DNA from 4 places in the Mesorhizobium sp. M0051 genome. Region 4 is predicted to be linked to each of the others. Evidence: predicted binding sites of a transcription regulator. Region 4 holds the regulator's gene; each other region holds the start of a gene.
The links. Region 4 encodes PhoB, which activates phosphate uptake and scavenging genes when phosphate is short. Its sites were predicted from a motif close to TGTCATNNANCTGTCAT; they were not measured.
Positions count from the first base shown of each region.

Region 1: a site for PhoB is predicted at 2,082-2,098, ahead of NKJ90_RS32115 (RNA degradosome polyphosphate kinase). Genes of this name have one in related genera too.
Region 2: a site for PhoB is predicted at 2,334-2,350, ahead of NKJ90_RS11310 (PhoX family protein). Genes of this name have one in related genera too.
Region 3: a site for PhoB is predicted at 3,274-3,290, ahead of NKJ90_RS08545 (ceramide glucosyltransferase). Genes of this name have one in related genera too.

Region 1 covers NZ_JAMYUT010000056.1:2,073-6,818, forward strand. The annotation lists gene NKJ90_RS32115 (RNA degradosome polyphosphate kinase) at 1-1,917, opposite strand, end outside; gene NKJ90_RS32120 (zinc-finger domain-containing protein) at 2,162-2,407, shown strand; gene NKJ90_RS32125 (FAD-dependent monooxygenase) at 2,428-3,669, shown strand; gene NKJ90_RS32130 (TIGR02117 family protein) at 3,788-4,456, opposite strand; gene NKJ90_RS32135 (amino acid ABC transporter ATP-binding protein) at 4,575-4,746, opposite strand, start outside.
Region 2 covers NZ_JAMYUT010000009.1:7,067-11,812, reverse strand. The annotation lists gene NKJ90_RS11330 (sensor histidine kinase) at 1-104, shown strand, start outside; gene NKJ90_RS11325 (LuxR C-terminal-related transcriptional regulator) at 101-757, shown strand; gene NKJ90_RS11320 (hypothetical protein) at 833-1,321, opposite strand; gene NKJ90_RS11315 (hypothetical protein) at 1,639-2,124, opposite strand; gene NKJ90_RS11310 (PhoX family protein) at 2,420-4,423, shown strand; gene NKJ90_RS11305 (flavin-containing monooxygenase) at 4,554-4,746, opposite strand, start outside.
Region 3 covers NZ_JAMYUT010000006.1:115,597-120,342, reverse strand. The annotation lists gene NKJ90_RS08565 (aspartate aminotransferase family protein) at 1-668, shown strand, start outside; gene argF (ornithine carbamoyltransferase) at 686-1,597, shown strand; gene NKJ90_RS08555 (Hsp33 family molecular chaperone) at 1,706-2,737, shown strand; gene apaG (Co2+/Mg2+ efflux facilitator ApaG/CorD) at 2,779-3,171, opposite strand; gene NKJ90_RS08545 (ceramide glucosyltransferase) at 3,424-4,575, shown strand; gene NKJ90_RS08540 (O-succinylhomoserine sulfhydrylase) at 4,590-4,746, opposite strand, start outside.
Region 4 covers NZ_JAMYUT010000017.1:69,410-74,155, reverse strand. The annotation lists gene NKJ90_RS18730 (type I secretion system permease/ATPase) at 1-453, opposite strand, end outside; gene eglC (endo-1,3-1,4-beta-glycanase EglC) at 518-1,930, opposite strand; gene phoB (phosphate regulon transcriptional regulator PhoB) at 2,466-3,155, opposite strand; gene phoU (phosphate signaling complex protein PhoU) at 3,175-3,882, opposite strand; gene pstB (phosphate ABC transporter ATP-binding protein PstB) at 3,908-4,711, opposite strand; gene pstA (phosphate ABC transporter permease PstA) at 4,708-4,746, opposite strand, start outside.

The DNA of each region.
Region 1 (4,746 bases), on a different contig from region 4:
GCGGTCGAGATTGCGCGGCATGAGGTCCGCCGACGAGATGTAGACGACAGCCTCGTCCGACGGCAGGCCGTGACCGTTGCCGAAGCAATAGATGCGGCTGTGCTCGAGAAACCTTCCGACGATCGATTTTACACGAATGTTCTCCGAAAGGCCCGGAACCTGCGGCCGCAGGCAGCAGATGCCGCGCACGACAAGGTCGATCTCGACTCCGGCGCGGCTGGCATCATAGAGCGCGTCGATGATGATCGGGTCAACGAGCGCATTCATCTTCATCCAGATGCGCGCCGGCTTGCCTTCCACGGCATAGGCAATCTCATCGGCAACGTGCTTCAGGATGCGGCTTCTCAGCGTGAACGGCGAGATCGCCAGACGCATTTCGTCCGTCGGCTCGGCATAACCGGTGATGAAATTGAAGAGCTGGGCGACATCGCGGGCAATCGTCGGATCGGTGGTGAAGAAGGACAGGTCGGTGTAAATGCGGGCGGTGACCGGATGGTAGTTGCCGGTGCCGAGGTGCACATAGTTGCGCAACTTGCCGTCCTCGCGCCGCACCACCAGCGACATCTTCGCATGTGTCTTCAGTTCGAGAAACCCGAACACGACCTGCACGCCTGCACGCTCCAGGTCGCGCGCCCAGCGGATGTTGGCTTCCTCGTCGAAGCGCGCCTTGAGCTCGACCAGCGCCGTGACCGATTTGCCGGCCTCGGCCGCGTCGACCAGCGCGCGCACGATCGGGCTGTCATTGGAGGTGCGGTAAAGCGTCTGCTTGATCGCCACCACTTCCGGGTCTGCCATCGCCTGACGCAGGAACTGCACCACCACATCGAAGGATTCATACGGATGGTGGACGACGATGTCCTTCTCGCGGATGGCGGCGAAACAGTCGCCGCCGTGCTCGCGAATGCGTTCGGGAAAGCGCGGATTGTAGGGGGTGAATTTGAGATCGTCGCGGGGAACGGCGACGATTTCGGAAATCTGGCTGAGCGCCAGCGGACCGGTGAGCACGCTGATGCGGCTCGACGAGACGCCAAGCTCGCCAGCGACGAAATCGCGCAGTTCCGCCGGCATCAGTATGTCGAACTCGATCCGGATCACCGAACCGCGGCGGCGCCGCTTCAGCGCCGTCTCGAACAGGCGCACTAGATCCTCGGACTCCTCCTCGACCTCGATATCGCTGTCGCGGATGATGCGGAACGTGCCCGAGCCCTTGACCTCATAGCCAGGGAAGAGCTTGCCGATATACAGGCCGACCGCTTCTTCCAGCGGGATGAAGCGGACATGGCGTTTGCGGTCCGGCAGACGGATGAAGCGCTTGAGCGCCACCGGCAGGCGCAGCAGCGCGCTCATCTCTTCGCCGTTCTTGCGATGACGCAGTTGCAGCGCCATCGAGAAGCCGAGATTGGGGATGAACGGGAACGGGTGCGCCGGGTCGATCGACAGCGGTGTCAGCACCGGAAACACCTGCTCCTGGAAATGGTCTTCCAGCCAGATTTTCTCGTCCTTGGTGAGCGCGTCGCGGGTAATGGTCTCGATGCCCTCCTTGTTGAGCAGCACCGTGAGCGCAGACAGGCTCTTCTGCTGGTCTTCCTGCAGCCGCTCGACCTCGCGCAGCAGCTGTTCCAGCTGCTGTTCGGGGGTGCGCCCGTCAGGACTTTTCAGCACGATGCCTTCGCGCACCTGGCCGGCGAGGCCGGCGACGCGCACCATGAAGAACTCGTCGAGATTGGCGGCCGAGATCGACAGGAAACGGACACGCTCCAGCAGCGGATGATTGAGGTTCAGCGATTCTTCGAGAACGCGCCGGTTGAACTGCAGCCAGGAAAATTCGCGATTGACGAAACGATCCGGATTGCCGCCTTCCGGGCTTGCCGCCTCGACGTTGATGAATTCGCTCTGCACCGGCTTCAGTTCGTTCATATTCCGCTCTTCCACACAGTCTGCCGGCTAGGGCGCCGCGCGTCCTCGAGGACGCGCAAAGGACGCTCTACCACTCCAGGGCAACGCATGATCCCTTCCGAAAACCGAAGTCGGTTTTCCGGGTCATGCGTTAACCGGCTTAACTTATCCTCTGACAGGCTTTTGCGACAGTTTCATTTCATCGAACTTGCAAAGACGCCTGTTATGATCCAGATGCAGAAGAGACTGCGTTAAGGAGACGACGATGGCAGGCGGTTCCATTCCCCACTTCCAGAACGATGCGGGCTACCCGGCTATCGACATCGGCGTCAAGGAATTCATGTGCACGGGCGCCAACCCGCCTTTCGATCACCCGCATGTGTTTCTCGACATGGGCGACGACAATGAAAAAGTCTGCCCCTATTGCTCGACGCTGTACCGCTATTCGCCCAAGCTGAAGGCGACGGAAACGCTGCCGGCCGGCTGCATCTATATCGACCAGGCTGCCTGATTCTTTTCGCGACAAGCTCGATGAACGACATGCGTTCCCGGCAAATTCTCATCGCCGGGGCGGGCGTCGCCGGGCTGACCGCAGCGCTTGTTTTCGCCAAACACGGCTATTCCGTGCAGGTGTTCGAACAGGCTCAACGCCTGGAAGCAGTAGGCGCCGGCCTCCAGCTTTCTCCCAACGCGACGCGCATCCTGGGCCAGCTTGGAGTGCTCGACCGGCTGCTGCCGGCAGCGGTGCGGCCGGAAGCCGTGGTCTTGAAGGACGCAGCGACGCTGCGCGAACTGGCACGCGTGCCGTTGGGGCAAGTCGCCGAGACGCGCTGGCAGCTGCCCTATCTCGTCGCCCACAGGGCCGACCTGCAGAGTGCACTGATGGCGCGTGCCGACGAGATCGCCGACATCAAGATCGTCACTGGGGCCCGCCTCCACGGTTTTGCCACCGGAGCCCATGGCATCACCGCGACGGTTGAGATCGACGGCAAATCCATCGCGGCCGAGGGGTTCCTGCTGGTCGGCGCCGATGGCGTTTGGTCCTCGGTGCGCGGGCTTGTCGACGCGGCAAAGGGGGCTGCCTCGCCAAGAAGTCGCTTTTCCGGCGAACTGGCCTGGCGCACGACCATTGCCGCGCTGAGTGCCGCAGGGCAGGCGTTCGCGGCGATCGGCGCTCCGGACTGCGTCACCACCTTCCTGCACCGGGGCTTCCATATGGTCGCCTATCCCGTCAGCGGGGGTGACGCCTTCAATCTCGTCGCCTTCACCAAGGGCGAACGCATTGCCGAAGGCTGGTCCGGCCATGCCGATCCCGGCATCCTCGCCGGCGCAGTGCGCGGCACCGCGCCTGGCCTTGCAAGACTGGTGGAAGGGGCTGGCCCGTGGCTGACCTGGCCGCTTCATACGGTCGACCAGAAGCGACCCTGGACAATGCCGGACGGCATCGCGCTGATCGGCGACGCCGCACATGCGATGACGCCGTTCGCAGCGCAAGGCGCGGCCATGGCGATCGAGGATGCGGCGACACTTGCCGATATCATTGCCGACTTCCCTGCCGATCCGGCACAAAGCCTACAAATCTGGGAGAACCTGCGGCGGCCGCGCGTCGCCAGGGTCGCACGCCGCGGCGCCATCAACCGCCTTGCCTGGCATGCCGCGGGCCCAGTGGCGATCGCGCGCAATGTGTTCCTGAAAATCCGCTCGTCGGAAAAACTCGCGGCGGATTTGGACTGGCTCTATGGGTGGCGGGCTCAGAAGATCATTCGACGCTGAGCGTACAAGCACAATCGGTTGGTGGGACAGCACCCCCCTCTGTCCTGCCGGAGATGTCCGGCAGGACAGAGGGGGGTGTGAAGGAACGCGACGCTTGCCAATTCGCGGAATGCCCACGCTAATTGTAAAGCCGCATCGACAGGCCAAGCGATACGGGCAGCGGGTTCCACCAGCCGGTGCGCAGGCCGGCGATGCGCAAGGCAGCCGCCGTCCACGTGTTGCAGCCGACCAATGCGTTAAAATGGCCATTGGCTTCGTAGAAGCCGTCGAACCTGGAATAGGCCGCGCCCGGAACAAGGGTCGGACCCGTCGGATCCCGCTGAAAACTCGTATCGATGAAATCGAGCAGCGCCGCAAAGCGCTCCTCGCCGATGTCGAAGCCGGCAATGTCGGGACCCTTGATGATGTCGCCGGCGACCTCGACATGCATGACCGACGCATCGACGGTCAGTGCCTTCATCACCGGCACAGCCTTCAACTCAGACCATGTCGGCGTCTCCAGATAGAAGGCGCGGCCACCCCAGCCGAAGACGATGTAGCGCACCTCCGGGCTATCGGCGGGTATGCCGGCGTCGACCAGGAAGTGGAAGCGCTGGCGCACGGCATCGTCGATCGGAATGGCGATGTCGGTGTGGATCGGGTTCTTCAACACCAGGATGCGGTGGGTGGCGGCGGGTGCTGCCGCGGCGGCCGACCGCCACAGCGGCCGCGGCACCAACGCACCCAGCGCAACCGTCAACGTCACCACCGCAACCACCAGGCCGAGACATCGCCAGGGCTTCTTCATCGACGGCAGCCCTGCGGTGGCGCTCCGGCGCAACACATCTGCCTCACATCCTGGCGATCCATACGAAAAGAGCCCGGCCAAAGTTTCGGCCGGGCTTCTTGCGTCCGTGGAAAAACGATCAGTGCAGGATCTGTGACAGGAACAGCTTCGTGCGCTCGTGGCGCGGGTGGTCGAAGAACTCGGCCGGCGTGTTCTGCTCGACGATCTGGCCCTGGTCCATGAAGATCACGCGGTTGGCGACCTTGCGGGCAAAGCCCATCTCGTGGGTGACGCACAGCATGGTCATGCCT
Region 2 (4,746 bases), on a different contig from region 4:
GCCTCAGAGAGCGGGTCGAAAGCATTGGCGGCCAGTTTGAAACCTTGACCGGGCCGCAAGGCACGCGTCTGGTAATCCGTCTATCGGTCGAGGAGCAAGCATGACTGGTGTCATTCGCATCGCCATTGTCGACGATCATCCCCTCTTCCGCGAAGGTGTGACGCGCAGCCTATCGGAGATCGGAGGCTTCGATATGGTTGGCGAGGGTGCCACGGCGCAGGATGCCGAACGCATCGTCTCGACCGTTCGGCCGGACATATTGCTGCTCGATATTTCGATGCCGGGCGGCGGCCTGGCCGCGGTTGCGGGGATCCTCGCCGGCCATCCCGCCCAGAAGATAGTCATGCTGACCGTTTCGGAGGCCAATGCCGATGTGACCATGGCCCTGAATGCAGGGGTGTGCGGCTATGTGCTCAAAGGCATCGGATCGCGCGCGCTTGCCGATATCCTGCGCAGCGTGGCGGCCGGCGAAAGCTATCTTTCGCCGACGCTCTCGGCTCGCCTGCTTTCGGATCTCCAGTCCCAGCATCCGACCAACGGCAATGCGGACCGGCTGCGGCAACTCACGGAACGGCAGACGGAAATTCTGCGGCTGGTGGCGGAGGGGCTAAGCAACAAGGAAGTCGCGTTGCGGCTGGAGCTGCAGGAGAAGACCGTCAAGCATCACATGACCGGGGTGCTGTCGAAACTCAATGTGCGCAACCGCACCGAAGCGGCTTTGATGATGCGTGAGCTGCGCGACCGCAACCAGTCTTAAACCCCCAAACGAGGTCACCTCCGCCGGGGGCGACGGAGGTGACGTGTGAGGCCGGCCGTTGCCTGTTGGTCGGCTTCACAAGGCCTTGAGACGGCCGACGTCGGCTGGTGTGGCCCGGCGGTCGATGATCGTGCGACCGAGCGCATCCTCCATCCTGAAACGACCGTTCTCGAGCTTTTCCGTTATGCCGTCGGGATGCCGGATCGTGATCTTGTTGCCTGTCACGTCGACCTCGTCGCCGGTCGTTGCATTGACATGGCTCGCGCTGTTGCCGTTCTTACCCTTGTTGGCACCCGACTTGCCGGCATTGCCACTGTTGCCATTCCCGCTGCTGCTGCTGCTGTTGCCGCCACTGCTACCGCTATTGCCGCCGCCGCCATTTCCGCCACCGCCGTTTCCACCGCCGCCGCCGTTGCCGCCACCCTTGCCGGCCTGTGCGCTGGCGCCGTAAATCGCGGGTACGGAGCCGTGGAAGGCAATTTGATAGGGAGCGATGGTCAACGCCAGCGCAGCCGCGGATCTAAGCGCAAGCCGGCAACAAGGCGTTGTGAGCGATCTGTGCATCCTGATCTCCGTCGATTGAGCCCGGCGCGCCCACCCTCAACGTTGCAGTTGCAACCAACATCGCCGAAAGACGCGGTGCCCGGAAGCGACCGCCGACCGTTGCCGTTGTCACCCAGGACCTTTGCAAGCGCAAGATTGGACTAAAGTCCTAATCGCATGCTATATTAGCTTTGTATGAACGGCGCCGCGATCGCCATCGTCGAGCGGGATACTGGGTTTCCATGATGCCTGACGACGGCAAACGCCGAACATCAAGTCACCTCCGCCGGGGGCGGCGGAGGTGACTGCGAAGCAGGCCGTTGCCTGGGTGGCCTGCCTCACAAAGCCTGAAGACGACTGTAATCGCGCGCCGTCGCTGCACGTTCGACGATCGTTCGGCCGAGCGCATCCTTCATCTCGAAACGGCCGTTCGCGATCTCTTCGGTGGTGCCATCGGGATGCTGTACCTCGATCTTGTTGCGATCCACGTCAACCTTGTCGCCAGTGGCCGCGTTGACATGATGGCCGGCTCCGCCATCGTTTTGGCTTTTTCCGGATCCGGAATTGTCGGTGGCGCTATGATCGTTGCTGGCGCCGTCGTCGCCGCCACCAGACCCGGAATTGCCGCTGTTTCCGCTGCCGCCGCTTCCGCCGCTTCCACCAGCGCCACCATCATGTCCGCTATCCTTGGCGTGTGCGGCTGCGGCAATGAGGCCGGGCGCGGAGCCGTTGAAGGCGAGTTGATAGGGGGCGACAGCCAGCGCCAATGCCGATGTTGCTCTCAGAGCCAGCCAACGAAAGCGGGCGGGGGTCGATCCGCGCATCACGGATCCTCCTATACATCAGGCCGATGCCGGCTTTGGCAAGCGGCCGACTATTGCCGGCATAGTGGCCTTGGCATAGGGGGCCCACGACCAATGCCGCGCCGACAGGGACCTTTGCTCGGCCTGAGCAGGACTTTGGTCCCTCGCGTCGCTCGGTTGCGAAAAGGGTCGGCTGGCGGGTCGTGAAATCCGGTGAAAGCGACTGGAGATGTCACGAAAATGTGATCGACCGGCTATAAGGGGTTAAACAGGCAACACGCTCCAGCCATCGCCCAAAGCCAGAGGCAAGTCCCAAATGACCGAAAAACGCTCCCCCGACGCCCGATTCCGCACCAGCCTGCTCGAGGAAAACGACGGCCCCGCAACCAACCCTACGGACAACCGCACCATGGGCGAGATCATCGCCGCGCGGTTCTCGCGCCGTGGCTTCCTCAAAGGTTCACTGGCCGTCTCGGCCATCGCCGCAACCGTTAGTCCGCTGGCGCTGGTCAGTGCGGACGAGGCCCGGGCCGCAGAAGGCTCCGCCTTCGCGTTCGACGAGTTGGAGGCCGGCATCGACGACAAGCACCATGTTGCACCCGGCTACGACGCCGATGTGCTGTTACGCTGGGGCGATCCGCTGTTTGCCGATTCACCGGAGTTCGACCCGACGAAACAGTCGGCGCAGGCGCAGGCGAAACAATTCGGCTACAACAACGACTATGTCGGCTATCTCCCGATCGACGGTTCGGCCGAACACGGCCTGCTGGTCGTCAACCACGAATACACCAACCCGCATCTGATGTTCCCGGGCATCGTCAGGATCGTCGACAAGGACGGCAAGAAGTCGGCCGAGGTCGCACCGCTCTCTAAGGAGCAGGTCGATGTCGAGATGGCAGCCCACGGCGGCACCATCGTCGAGATCCGCAAGGTCTCGGGCAAATGGCAGGTGGTGCGCGACGGCAAGCTCAACCGCCGCATCACCTCCAACACCGAAATGGCGCTGTCCGGTCCGGTCGCCGGCCACGACCGCGTCAAGACCAATGCCGACCCGTCCGGCACCAAGGTGTTCGGCACGTTCAACAACTGCGCCGGCGGTGTCACCCCCTGGGGCACCTATGTGATGGCCGAGGAGAACATCCACGGCTATTTCTCCGGCGACCTGCCGGAGGGCCACAAGGAGGCCGCCAACTACAAACGCCTGGGCATTCCCGAAGGCGCCTATGAGTGGGCCGCACATTACGACCGTTTCGACCTTGCCAAGGAGCCCAACGAGGCCAATCGCTTCGGCTGGATCGTCGAGGTCGATGTCAACGACCCGACCTCGACGCCGAGGAAGCGCACCGCCATGGGCCGCTTCAAGCACGAGGGCGCCGAATCGATCGTCGCCAAAGATGGCCGCGTCGTCTTCTATCTCGGCGACGACGAGCGCTTCGACTATGTCTACAAATTCGTCACCAAGGGTACGTTCGATCCGAACGACCATGCCGCCAACAAGGATCTGCTCGACGACGGCACGCTGCATGTCGCCAAGTTCGCCGAGGACGGTTCGGTCGAATGGCTGCCGATCGTCTTCGGCCAGGCGCCGCTGACGACCGAAAACGGCTTTGCCAGCCAGGCCGACGTGCTGATCGAGACACGGCGCGCCGCCGACCTGCTCGGCGCCACCAAGATGGACCGCCCCGAAGACATCCAGCCCAATGGTGTCAACGGAAAGGTCTATGTCATGCTGACCAACAATTCGAAGCGCAAGGCCGACCAGGTCGATGCCGCCAACCCGCGCGCCGAAAACACCTTCGGCCACATCATCGAGATATCGGAGGATGGCGGCGATTTCACTGCCACCAAGGGCAAGTGGGAAGTGCTTTTGAAATGCGGCGATCCCTCGGTGGCCGATGTCGGCGCCACCTTCTCGACGGCAACGACGGCCAATGGCTGGTTCGGCATGCCCGACAATTGCGCGGTCGATTCGGCTGGGCGCCTATGGGTGGCCACCGACGGCCAGGGCCCGAAAGCCACCGGCCGCACCGACGGCCTGTGGGCGGTCGACACCGAAGGCTTGGCGCGGGCGACCTCGAAACTGTTCTTCCGCGTGCCGATCGGCGCCGAAATGTGCGGCCCGCTGTTCGCGCCCGACGACCAGACTGCCTTTGTCGCCGTCCAGCATCCGGGCGACGGCGGCGAGGACTGGGAGCCGTTCGGCCGCCCGTCCTATTACGAGGACCTGTCGACGCGCTGGCCCGACTTCAAGCCCGACATGCCAGTGCGGCCGGCGGTGGTCGCGATCACCAGACAGGGCGGCGGCAAGATCGCGGTCTGATATTAAAGCGCGTCGCGTCGAAATGGATCCATGCGACGCGCTTTAGGTCTTTGTTTCCATGCACAATGCCGGAATGGTCGAGGAGGACTTGATGATTGAGGTCGTCGAGTCCCGGCGGCTCGAACCGAAATCAGCGTGAGGCACCGGATGAGGCGCCAGCGGCACCTGCAATCCGTTTGGCGATCGCCTTGGCCAGGATGCCGGCATTGGCGAAACAGCCGCGAATGCTTGGCCGCATGCCGGTGAACCACAGGCCGGGGAATTTCGGATCGGATTGGCCGCCATTGAAGAGCGGAACGCCCTTGCCGTCGAGCACGCCGAGC
Region 3 (4,746 bases), on a different contig from region 4:
CGATCCTGATCGAACCGGTGCAGGGCGAGGGCGGCATCAGGCAGGTGCCGACGCAATCGCTGAAGCGGCTGCGGCAATTGTGCGAGCAGCACGGCCTGCTCTTGATCTTCGACGAGGTCCAGTGCGGCATTGGCCGTACCGGCAAGCTGTTCGCGCATGAATGGGCCGGTGTCACCCCCGACATCATGGCGATCGCCAAGGGCATTGGCGGTGGCTTCCCGATGGGCGCCTGCCTTGCAACCGACGAAGCGGCCGTCGGCATGACCGCTGGCGTGCATGGCACCACGTTCGGCGGCAATCCACTGGCCATGGCGGTCGGCAACGCCGTGCTCGACGTGGTGCTGGAAGAGGGCTTCCTCGAGGACGTCCAACGCAAGGCGCTGCTGATGAAGCAGGGGCTCGCGTCGGTCGCCGACGAGTTTCCCGAGGTCATCGAGGACATCAGGGGTACCGGGCTGATGCTCGGCCTCAAATGCGCCATGCCCAACACCAAGGTGAACATGGCATTGCGTGACCAGCACCTGCTGGCGGTTCCGGCCGGTGACAACGTCATTCGCCTGTTGCCGCCGCTAACCGTCACCGACGCCGAGATTCACGACGCGCTCAACCGCATCCGCGCCGGCGCCAAGGGCCTGGGGGCGGCGCGCGCCCCCGCCGCCGCGAAGTAATCCCGGAACCATTGCTGATGTCAGTTCGCCATTTCACCGATCTTTCCGCTGTCTCCGAAGGCGATCTGCGCCTGATGCTGGACGATGCGGTGGTGCGAAAGGCCCGCCTCAAGGCTGGCGAGCGCACCAAGCCGCTCGAAGGCAAGGTGCTGGCGATGATCTTCGACAAGCCGTCGACGCGCACGCGTGTGTCCTTCGACGTCGGTATGCGCCAGCTTGGCGGCGAGACCATCATGCTGACCGGCACCGAGATGCAGCTCGGCCGTTCCGAGACCATCGCCGACACCGCCAAGGTGCTGTCGCGCTATGTCGACGCGATCATGATCCGCACCACCTCGCATGAGCGGCTGCTGGAGCTGACCGAGAACGCAACCGTGCCGGTGATCAACGGACTGACTGACGACACCCATCCCTGCCAGCTGATGGCCGATATCATGACGTTCGAGGAGCATCGAGGTCCGGTCGCCGGCAAAACCATCGCCTGGACCGGCGACGGCAACAATGTGCTGCATTCGCTGCTCGAGGCCTCTGCGCGCTTCCGCTTCAATCTCAACGTCGCCGTCCCCGAGGGAAGCGAACCGGCACAAAAGCATATCGACTGGTCGCAGGCGCATGGCGGCAAGCTGCATTTCACCCGTTCGCCCGAGGAAGCTGTCGACCAGGCCGACTGCATCGTCACCGATTGCTGGGTGTCGATGGGCCAGGAGCATCGCGCCCGCGGCCACAACGTGTTCTCGCCCTACCAGGTCAATGCCAAGCTCATGGCCAGGGCCAAGCCGGACGCGCTGTTCATGCACTGCCTGCCGGCGCATCGCGGCGAAGAGGTGACCGACGAAGTCATCGACGGGCCGCACTCGGTGGTCTTCGACGAGGCCGAGAACCGGCTCCATGCCCAGAAGGCCGTGCTCGCCTGGTGCCTCGGCGCTTGATCTCTGGGAGCTTGATCTCTGGGAGCTTGATCTCCGGGCGCGTGATGCCTATTTGCGCCGCATCACGCAAATCAAGCGCGTTTCGACGCATGCTCCCGAGAGGGCGGCATGGCCGCGCCCTGGAGCTTTGTTATGTTGGAAACCTATCGAGTGACTGAACATCACCCCAAACTCGGCGAATTCGGCTACGCCGGCGACGATCATGTCGTGCCCTTCGAAGTCGGCCCGCTCGACGTGCGCGGCCGCACCGTCCAACTCGGGCCGATGCTCGATGCCATCCTCAGCCGCCACGATTATCCCGAGCCGGTCGCCCGGCTGCTGGCGGAGGCGTGCGTGCTGACGGTGCTGCTCGGCACCTCGCTCAAATTCGAGGGCAAGTTCATCCTGCAGACCCGCACCGACGGGCCTGTCGACATGCTGGTCGCGGATTTTTCCACGCCCTCGGCGCTGCGCGCCTATGCACGTTTCGATGCCGACCGGCTGGAGGCGCTGGTCGCGGCGGGCGAAACGTCCCAGCAGACCCTGCTCGGCACGGGCGTGCTGGCGCTGACCATCGATCAGGGCGCCCACACGCAGCGCTATCAGGGTATCGTCCAACTCGACGGCGAGACGCTGGAAGATGCGGCGCGTACCTATTTCCGTCAGTCGGAGCAGATTCCGACCGATCTCAGGCTGTCGGTGGCCAAGCTCTTGACGCCCGGCCCGGGCGGCACCCGTGAGCAGTGGCGCGCCGGTGGCATCCTGGCGCAGTTCCTGCCACAGTCGCCCGAGCGCATGCGCGTGCCGGATCTGCCGGGCGGCGATGGCGATCCGCGCGAGGAGATCCACGATCCGGCCGACAATTCCTGGCAGGAGTTGCTGGCGCTGCTCGGCACCACCGAGCCGACTGAACTGATCGATCCGACCATCGGCGCCGAGCGGCTGCTCTACAGGCTGTTCCACGAGCATGGCGTGCGCGTTTTCGGCGGCGTTCCGGTCGCCGACCTGTGCTCGTGCTCCCGGGACAAGATCCGCGGCATCCTCGAGGGTTTTTCCGCCCAGGAGATCAAGGACAGCACCGAGGACGGCGGCATCCACGTCGCCTGCGAATTCTGCTCGAAGCAATATGACTTCGACCCGGCGGAGTTTGCGGCGCAGTAGAGTGTCCCTTCCTTCTCCCGTATAGCGACGGGAGAAGGACGCTAATTCACGGTCCGACGCGTCCCCGGCAGGTCGAGTGAAAATGCGGGGATGGCGATGTCGAACGTCTCGCCCCGCTTGTTGCGCATCGTGTAGTGCCCGACCATGATGCCGGACGGTGTCGAGAGCGGGCAACCGGACGTGTACTGGTAGCTGTCGCCGGGATTGAGTTCGGGCTGGTCGCCGACGACGCCGGGGCCGCGTACCTCTTCGACCCGCCCAGTGCCATCGGTGATGTGCCAATAGCGCGACAACAGCTGGACGGAATCGTCCGACTGATTGTCGATCGTTATCTGATAGCCCCAGACATAGCGGTTCTCGGACGGATCCGAGCGATCCTCCAGATAGAACGGCCTGACCTGCACTTCGATGTTGCGCGTGACGGCGCTGTACATAAGCGGCTCCAATACAATCCGGCAACTTTCGGCGCTCCGTGGTGGCCGGTCAACGGTGCGCGTCCTATCGTCGCGGTCTGCAGGGCAGGTGCCGGCAAAGAATGTCATTTAAGTGACACGTGACAATGATCAATGATGGTGTGCGCCAATCAATGCCGCGCGACTCGGGCGCTCTGTCGAACTGTTGAGATCAGTCGTCATGCCGGCTAGATTGTTCTGGCGGGCCGGTTTTTCTGGAGTTACCGGATCTCGATGGAACTCACTCTCGTAGTCGCCACGCTTTCAATTGCTCTCATCCTCTCAAATCTCGCCAGCATCGTGCTTGCGGCTTCGCGTCTGAAACGGCGCCGCGCTATGGCGCCGCCGGCCGGCAAGCCGCGGCCGGTGTCGATCGTCGTGCCGTCGCGTGGCGTTGAGCCGTTCACCCTCGAGACGTTGGAGCGCGCCTTCTCGCTCAACTGGCCGCGTTACGAGCTGATCTTCTGTGTTGCCCATGCCGACGATCCAGTGGTCAGGCTGATAAACAGGGCGATTGCCCGGTTTCCCAAGGTGCCGGCCCGGCTGCTGGTCGGCGACGACCGTATCAGCGCCAATCCGAAGCTCAACAATTGCGTCAAGGGCTGGGAAGCGGCGCGGCACGACTGGGTTGTCCTGGCCGATTCCAACGTGCTGATGCCGAGAGACTACGTCCAGCACCTGATGGCTGCATGGCGACCCAATACCGGCCTTGTCTGCTCGACGCCAATCGGCTCGCGACCGGCCGGCTTCTGGGCTGAAGTCGAATGCGCTTTCCTCAACACGCTGCAGGCGCGCTGGCAATATGCGGGCGAGGCGCTTGGGCTTGGCTTTGCCCAAGGCAAGAGCATGCTCTGGAACAAGCCGATTCTCGATGCCAATGGCGGCATTCGCGCGCTGGCCGCCGAGATCGCCGAGGACGCCGCAGCGACCAAGCTGGTCAATGGCCTCGGCCTGCGCGTCAATCTCGTCGCCGCGCCCTTCGAGCAGCCGCTCGGCCGGCGCACATTTGGCGAGATCTGGTCGCGCCAGGCCCGTTGGGCGCGCCTGCGCCGCGTCACCTTTCCGCTGTTCTTCACGCCTGAAATCCTGACCGGCGCAGTGGTGCCGCTGGTGCTGGCGCTGATCGCGGCGGCAAGCGGAGGCATCAGCCCCTGGGCAACCGCCATTGCCGTACTGGCAGCCTTCTACCTTCCCGAGTGCGTCCTGGCCCGGTCAAAGGGCTGGTGCCTGTCGCCACGCATGGTCGCGGCGATGGCCACGCGCGACCTGATCCTGCCTGCGATGTGGGCGCGCGGCTGGCTCGGCGGTGCCGTCGAGTGGCGCGGCAACGCGATGACCATCGGCACCAAGGCGGCCAAGCTGGAAGAGACGCCATCCGGCGCCTGAAAGCCAAAGGCTTGCTATTTGGCCTTTAGCGCCTGCGCGATATCCTCAAGCAGATCTTCGGTGTCTTCCAGGCCAACCGACAGTCTGAGCGTGCCCGGCCCGATGCCGAGTTCGGCGCGCGCCTCATCGCTCAGGTTCTTGTGAGTTGTCGTCGCCGGATGGGTGATCAGG
Region 4 (4,746 bases):
CGCAACCCCTGCCAGCGTAAGCCAAAACAGAAAGGGATGGATGAGGTACAGCAGGGTGAGGAAGAAGGGAGCAAACGGCAGGTCGAACAAGACCGCCACGCTGCGTGACCTGATGAAGGCGCATATCGAGGCAAGGTCGCGCAGTGGAGACATGGCTGCGCCGCCGGCGTACTTGGCTTCAAGCGAGACGGCGAATGTCCTCGCACCCAGTCTGTCGTCGACAGTGGCTGCAACGCGCTGCGTGTAGATGGAGCGGACCGCATCGAGGAGACCGAGAAAGGCTAGCGCGAGAACCGCGATAGCCGACAGGTAGAACAGCGTCTCGACGCGGTAGGAAGGCAGGACGCGGTCATAGACCTGCAACAGATAAAGGGGGATCACCAACAGCAGGATGTTGATGAGGAACGAGAAAGCACCGACATCGGCGATGGCGCGCCTGAAAACTGCCCGCAAACTGGACTCTCCAATCATCCCCGCGCTCCCTGACGGCTAATGGCCTCAAACATGAAGCCGCCGCTTAGACCGAGTGGTCGCTTGCCATGTCCAAGGGTTGGTCCAGCGTATAGGCGTGGATATAGTCGATTTTCATCTCCGCTGGAGTAGCCAGATGGTCAGGAGGCTGGCCGGCAATGCCGCCCACCGCGAGATTGGCCAGTATGTACATGGGGTCGTGCATGTCGGACGGCGTCGCCGCTTGGGCGACCTTCACACCGTCATAGGTCCAGACAAGCTCATCCTTTGTCCAGAGCAGGCCATAGGTGTGGAAACCGTCAGTGTCCGCAACGTTCACGGTGGACGAAACCTTCGTGTGCTCTCCCGTCTCATTGGTGTGCGCTGTCATGAAAAGCGTGTTCGGATCCTGACCGCGCGTTTCGACGACGTCCAGCTCCGGCGGCCACGATCCGTCTTCCGGAAGCAGCCAGAAGGCCGGCCAGGCTCCGGCCGTTTCGGGCAGGTCCGCCCGCATTTCGAAATAGCCGTAGGTTTGCGCGAAGGTGTCGTGGGTCGTCAGTATCCCCGATGTGTATTCGTAGTTGTTGATCAGAGGCTTGATGTCCTCCGGCGCCTGCGCGGCGGTGATGGTGAGGACGCCGTTTTCAACGCTGAACGGGTGGACGGAACTCGTCGGCCCGTAATTGGCGTCGATATACCATTGCAACTCGCCATTGCTGCTCAATGTGCTGCCGTTCGGCGCGCCCCACGAGAAATTGGAATTCCACGTGCCGTCCTGCCCGTCCCGAAGGCTCAGCGTGTTGAATTCGTCGGAGAAGGACAGCGTCATTCCGGACTTGTCTATCGGCAGTTCGAACTGGGTGGGCTGCAACTTGTCGATGGTCGTATTCTTGAACACCAGGATCTCGTCAGATCCGAGGTTCAGCATCACGTTCGATTCCACCTGAACCATCTGCGAACGGACGGCGTCGAACGAAGTGAAGTCATAGCCGTTAAGGCGCACCACATCGGTCGCACCGAAATCGAAGATAAGATCGCTCCCATTTCCTTTGGAGATGGCGAAAGTGTCGGCGCCGTCACCGCCGATCAGGACATCATTTCCCTTGCCGCCATCCAGCGTCTGATGACCCGACCCGCCCTTGATGATGTTGTCCAACGCATTTCCGAACGCATATCGATTGGCGCCGGTAACGACCAGGTTCTCGAAATTGTCGGGGAGCTTGTAGCTCATCCAGGTGTCGATCGTGTCGATCCCGGCCCCGGGATCTTCGACCGCCTTATTGTTGGTGGAATAGAGGTGATAGTAGTCATCGCCGGCGCCACCGTACATCGTGACATAGACGCCGGTGTCTCCCCAGAAGGAGTCGTTGCCTGAAGTGCCATGCAGTTCGGCCCCGGCTCCGGTTGCCGAGAACCAATGACTGGACGCGCCGGTGTAGGGAAGAGGAATACCTTTGGCGTTTAAGACCGTGCTCATCAGAAATCCTTCCTCTTTAGTGTCCGACCTGGTCAAATCATTCGGCGCAGCGTCCGGCGACCGCTTTCAAAGCAACGTTGCAACGAACGAGATCGTTCCCGCGGAATCATCATCAGATCCAAGATCGTATTGACTATTCGGAGCACATACAATCAATAAAGAAGAGGGAAACTCGCTCTTAGTCGGATGCAATTTTTAATAAAATTGCGAATTTATGCGAAACCACATCCTCTAGCGGGCACATAGCCATATTAGTTCAAATTGTTTCTTGAGGCGCGCGACTTTGATCGGAGGTCTGCGGGCAAGATAGCAATGTGACCAACTAAAGTGTCACGGGCCGTGCTTCCTGCGGCCAGCCTGGCAGAAAAGCGAATTGGGAGATCGGAAGGCAATCGCCAGCCAGTCAAGGTACGCGCGAGCCCGCGACCGCGAAGGGCAGTTTAGACTTCGATGCCGCCTGCTTGAATGTCTGCCATCGCGTGGCCATTGGCGACGACCTGCTGATCGAATTTGAACCTTGGTTCCGATCTATCGGCTAGTCTTCCCTGATCGCGTAGCCTGCGCCCCGAATGGTGCGGATGACGTCGGGCATGCGGCCGTTGTTGACGGCTTTGCGCAGCCGCCCGACATGCACGTCTACCGTGCGTTCGTCGATGTAGATCGTTTCGCCCCAGACGTTGTCGAGCAGCTGGCTGCGCGAGAACACGCGGCCGGGATGGCGCATCATGAATTCGAGCAGGCGGAATTCGGTCGGCCCGAGCCGGATCTCGCTCTTCTTGCGATAGACCCGGTGCGATTCTCGATCGAGCACGATGTCGCCGACCTTCAGCACGCTGGACAGCAGTTCCGGCTTGGCACGGCGCAGCAGCGCCTTGACCCTGGCCATGAACTCCGGTGTCGAAAACGGCTTTACCAGATAATCGTCGGCGCCGGTCGAGAGGCCCCGCACGCGATCGCTCTCCTCGCCGCGCGCGGTCAGCATGATGATCGGCAGCCGCTCGGTCTCGGGACGCATTCGCAGGCGCCGGCAGAGTTCGATGCCGGAGACCGCCGGTACCATCCAGTCGAGCACCAGAAGGTCAGGCACGTTCTCCTGCAGCCGGATCTCGGCCTCGTCGCCGCGCGTCACGACCTCGACCTGATAGCCCTCGGACTCCAGATTGTAACGGAGCAGCACGCCTAGCGGCTCCTCGTCCTCCACCACCATGATGCGTGGCGCGATCATCGGCTGGTTACCCCTGTCGTCATGCCGCGGGCGCGGACATTGTCGTCTCGTCCTGTTTCGGACGATTGGCCGGCAGCTGCGTGCCGGTCAAAACATAATAGGCATTTTCCGCGATGTTGGTGACATGGTCGCCGATGCGCTCGAGGTTCTTGGCGCAGAACAAAAGATGCGTGCACGCGGTGATGTTGCGCGGGTCTTCCATCATATAGGTGAGAAGCTCGCGGAACACGGAGGTGTATTTGACGTCGATGCGTTCGTCGTCGGCACGCAGTTTCGCCAGCGCGGCGGCGTCACGCGCCGCATATTCCTCGATGACGCCCTGCACCTGGATCAGCACCAGTTGTGCCATTCCATCGATCGAGTGCGAAAGGTCGCGCGGCGTGACGCTGAGGCCGACAGTGCCGACACGCTTGGCGATGTTCTTGGCAAGGTCGCCGATGCGTTCGAGATCGCCGGCCATGCGGATAGAACCGACGACATGGCGCAGATCATCGGCCATCGGCTGCCGCTTGGCGATCAGCGTGATTGCGCGGTCGTCGAGCTCGCGCTGGCGCGCGTCCATGATCGCATCATCGGAGACGACGCGCTGTGCCAAGGCGTTGTCGGAATTCAAGAGCGCCTTGGTCGCACCGCCGACCATCGAGCTGGCGAGATCGCCCATGTCGCTGATGAGCTTGCTGATCTGACCGAGATCCTCGTCGAAAGAAGCGACTGTATGTTCGCTCATGATCCTGTTCCTCGTATGCCTGAGCTCAGCCGAAGCGGCCGGTGATGTAGTCCTGCGTGCGCTTCTCGCGGGGCGACGTGAATATCCTCTCCGTGCGGTCGAACTCGACCAGCTCGCCCAGATACATGAAGGCCGTCTGCTTCGATACGCGCGCCGCCTGCTGCATGTTGTGGGTGACGATGACGATCGTGTAATCGGCTTGCAACTCGTCGATGAGCTCCTCGATCTTGGCGGTCGACAGCGGGTCGAGCGCCGAAGCGGGCTCGTCGAGCAGGATGACTTCCGGCTTCACCGCTACGGTGCGGGCGATGCAGAGCCGCTGCTGCTGACCGCCGGAGAGGCTGAGGCCGCTGGCGTCAAGCTTGTCCTTGACCTCGGTCCAGAGTGCCGCGCGCTTCAGCGCCTGCTCGACGCGGCCGTCCATCTCCGACTTGTTCAGCTTCTCGTAGAGCCTGATGCCGAACGCGATGTTTTCATAGATCGACATCGGAAATGGCGTCGGCTTCTGGAACACCATGCCGATCTTGGTGCGCAGCAGGTTGAGGTCCTGCGAGCGGTCGAGAACGTTCTGGCCGTCGAGCAGCACCTGACCTTCGGCCGTCTGCTTGGGATAGAGCTCGTAGATGCGGTTGAAGACGCGCAGCAGCGTCGACTTCCCGCAGCCCGAAGGCCCGATGAAGGCGGTGACGCTGCGCTCCGGCAAGGACAGCGTAATGTCCTTCAGCGCCTTCGATTGGCCGTAGTAGAAGTTGAGGTTCTTGACCTCGATCTTGGCCTTGGCGGTGGCCTCGGCGGCGATCGTCATGTCTGGAGACAACATCTGGCTCATTTGTCCTCTCTGCGTCCGGTCAGGCTGCGCGCAAC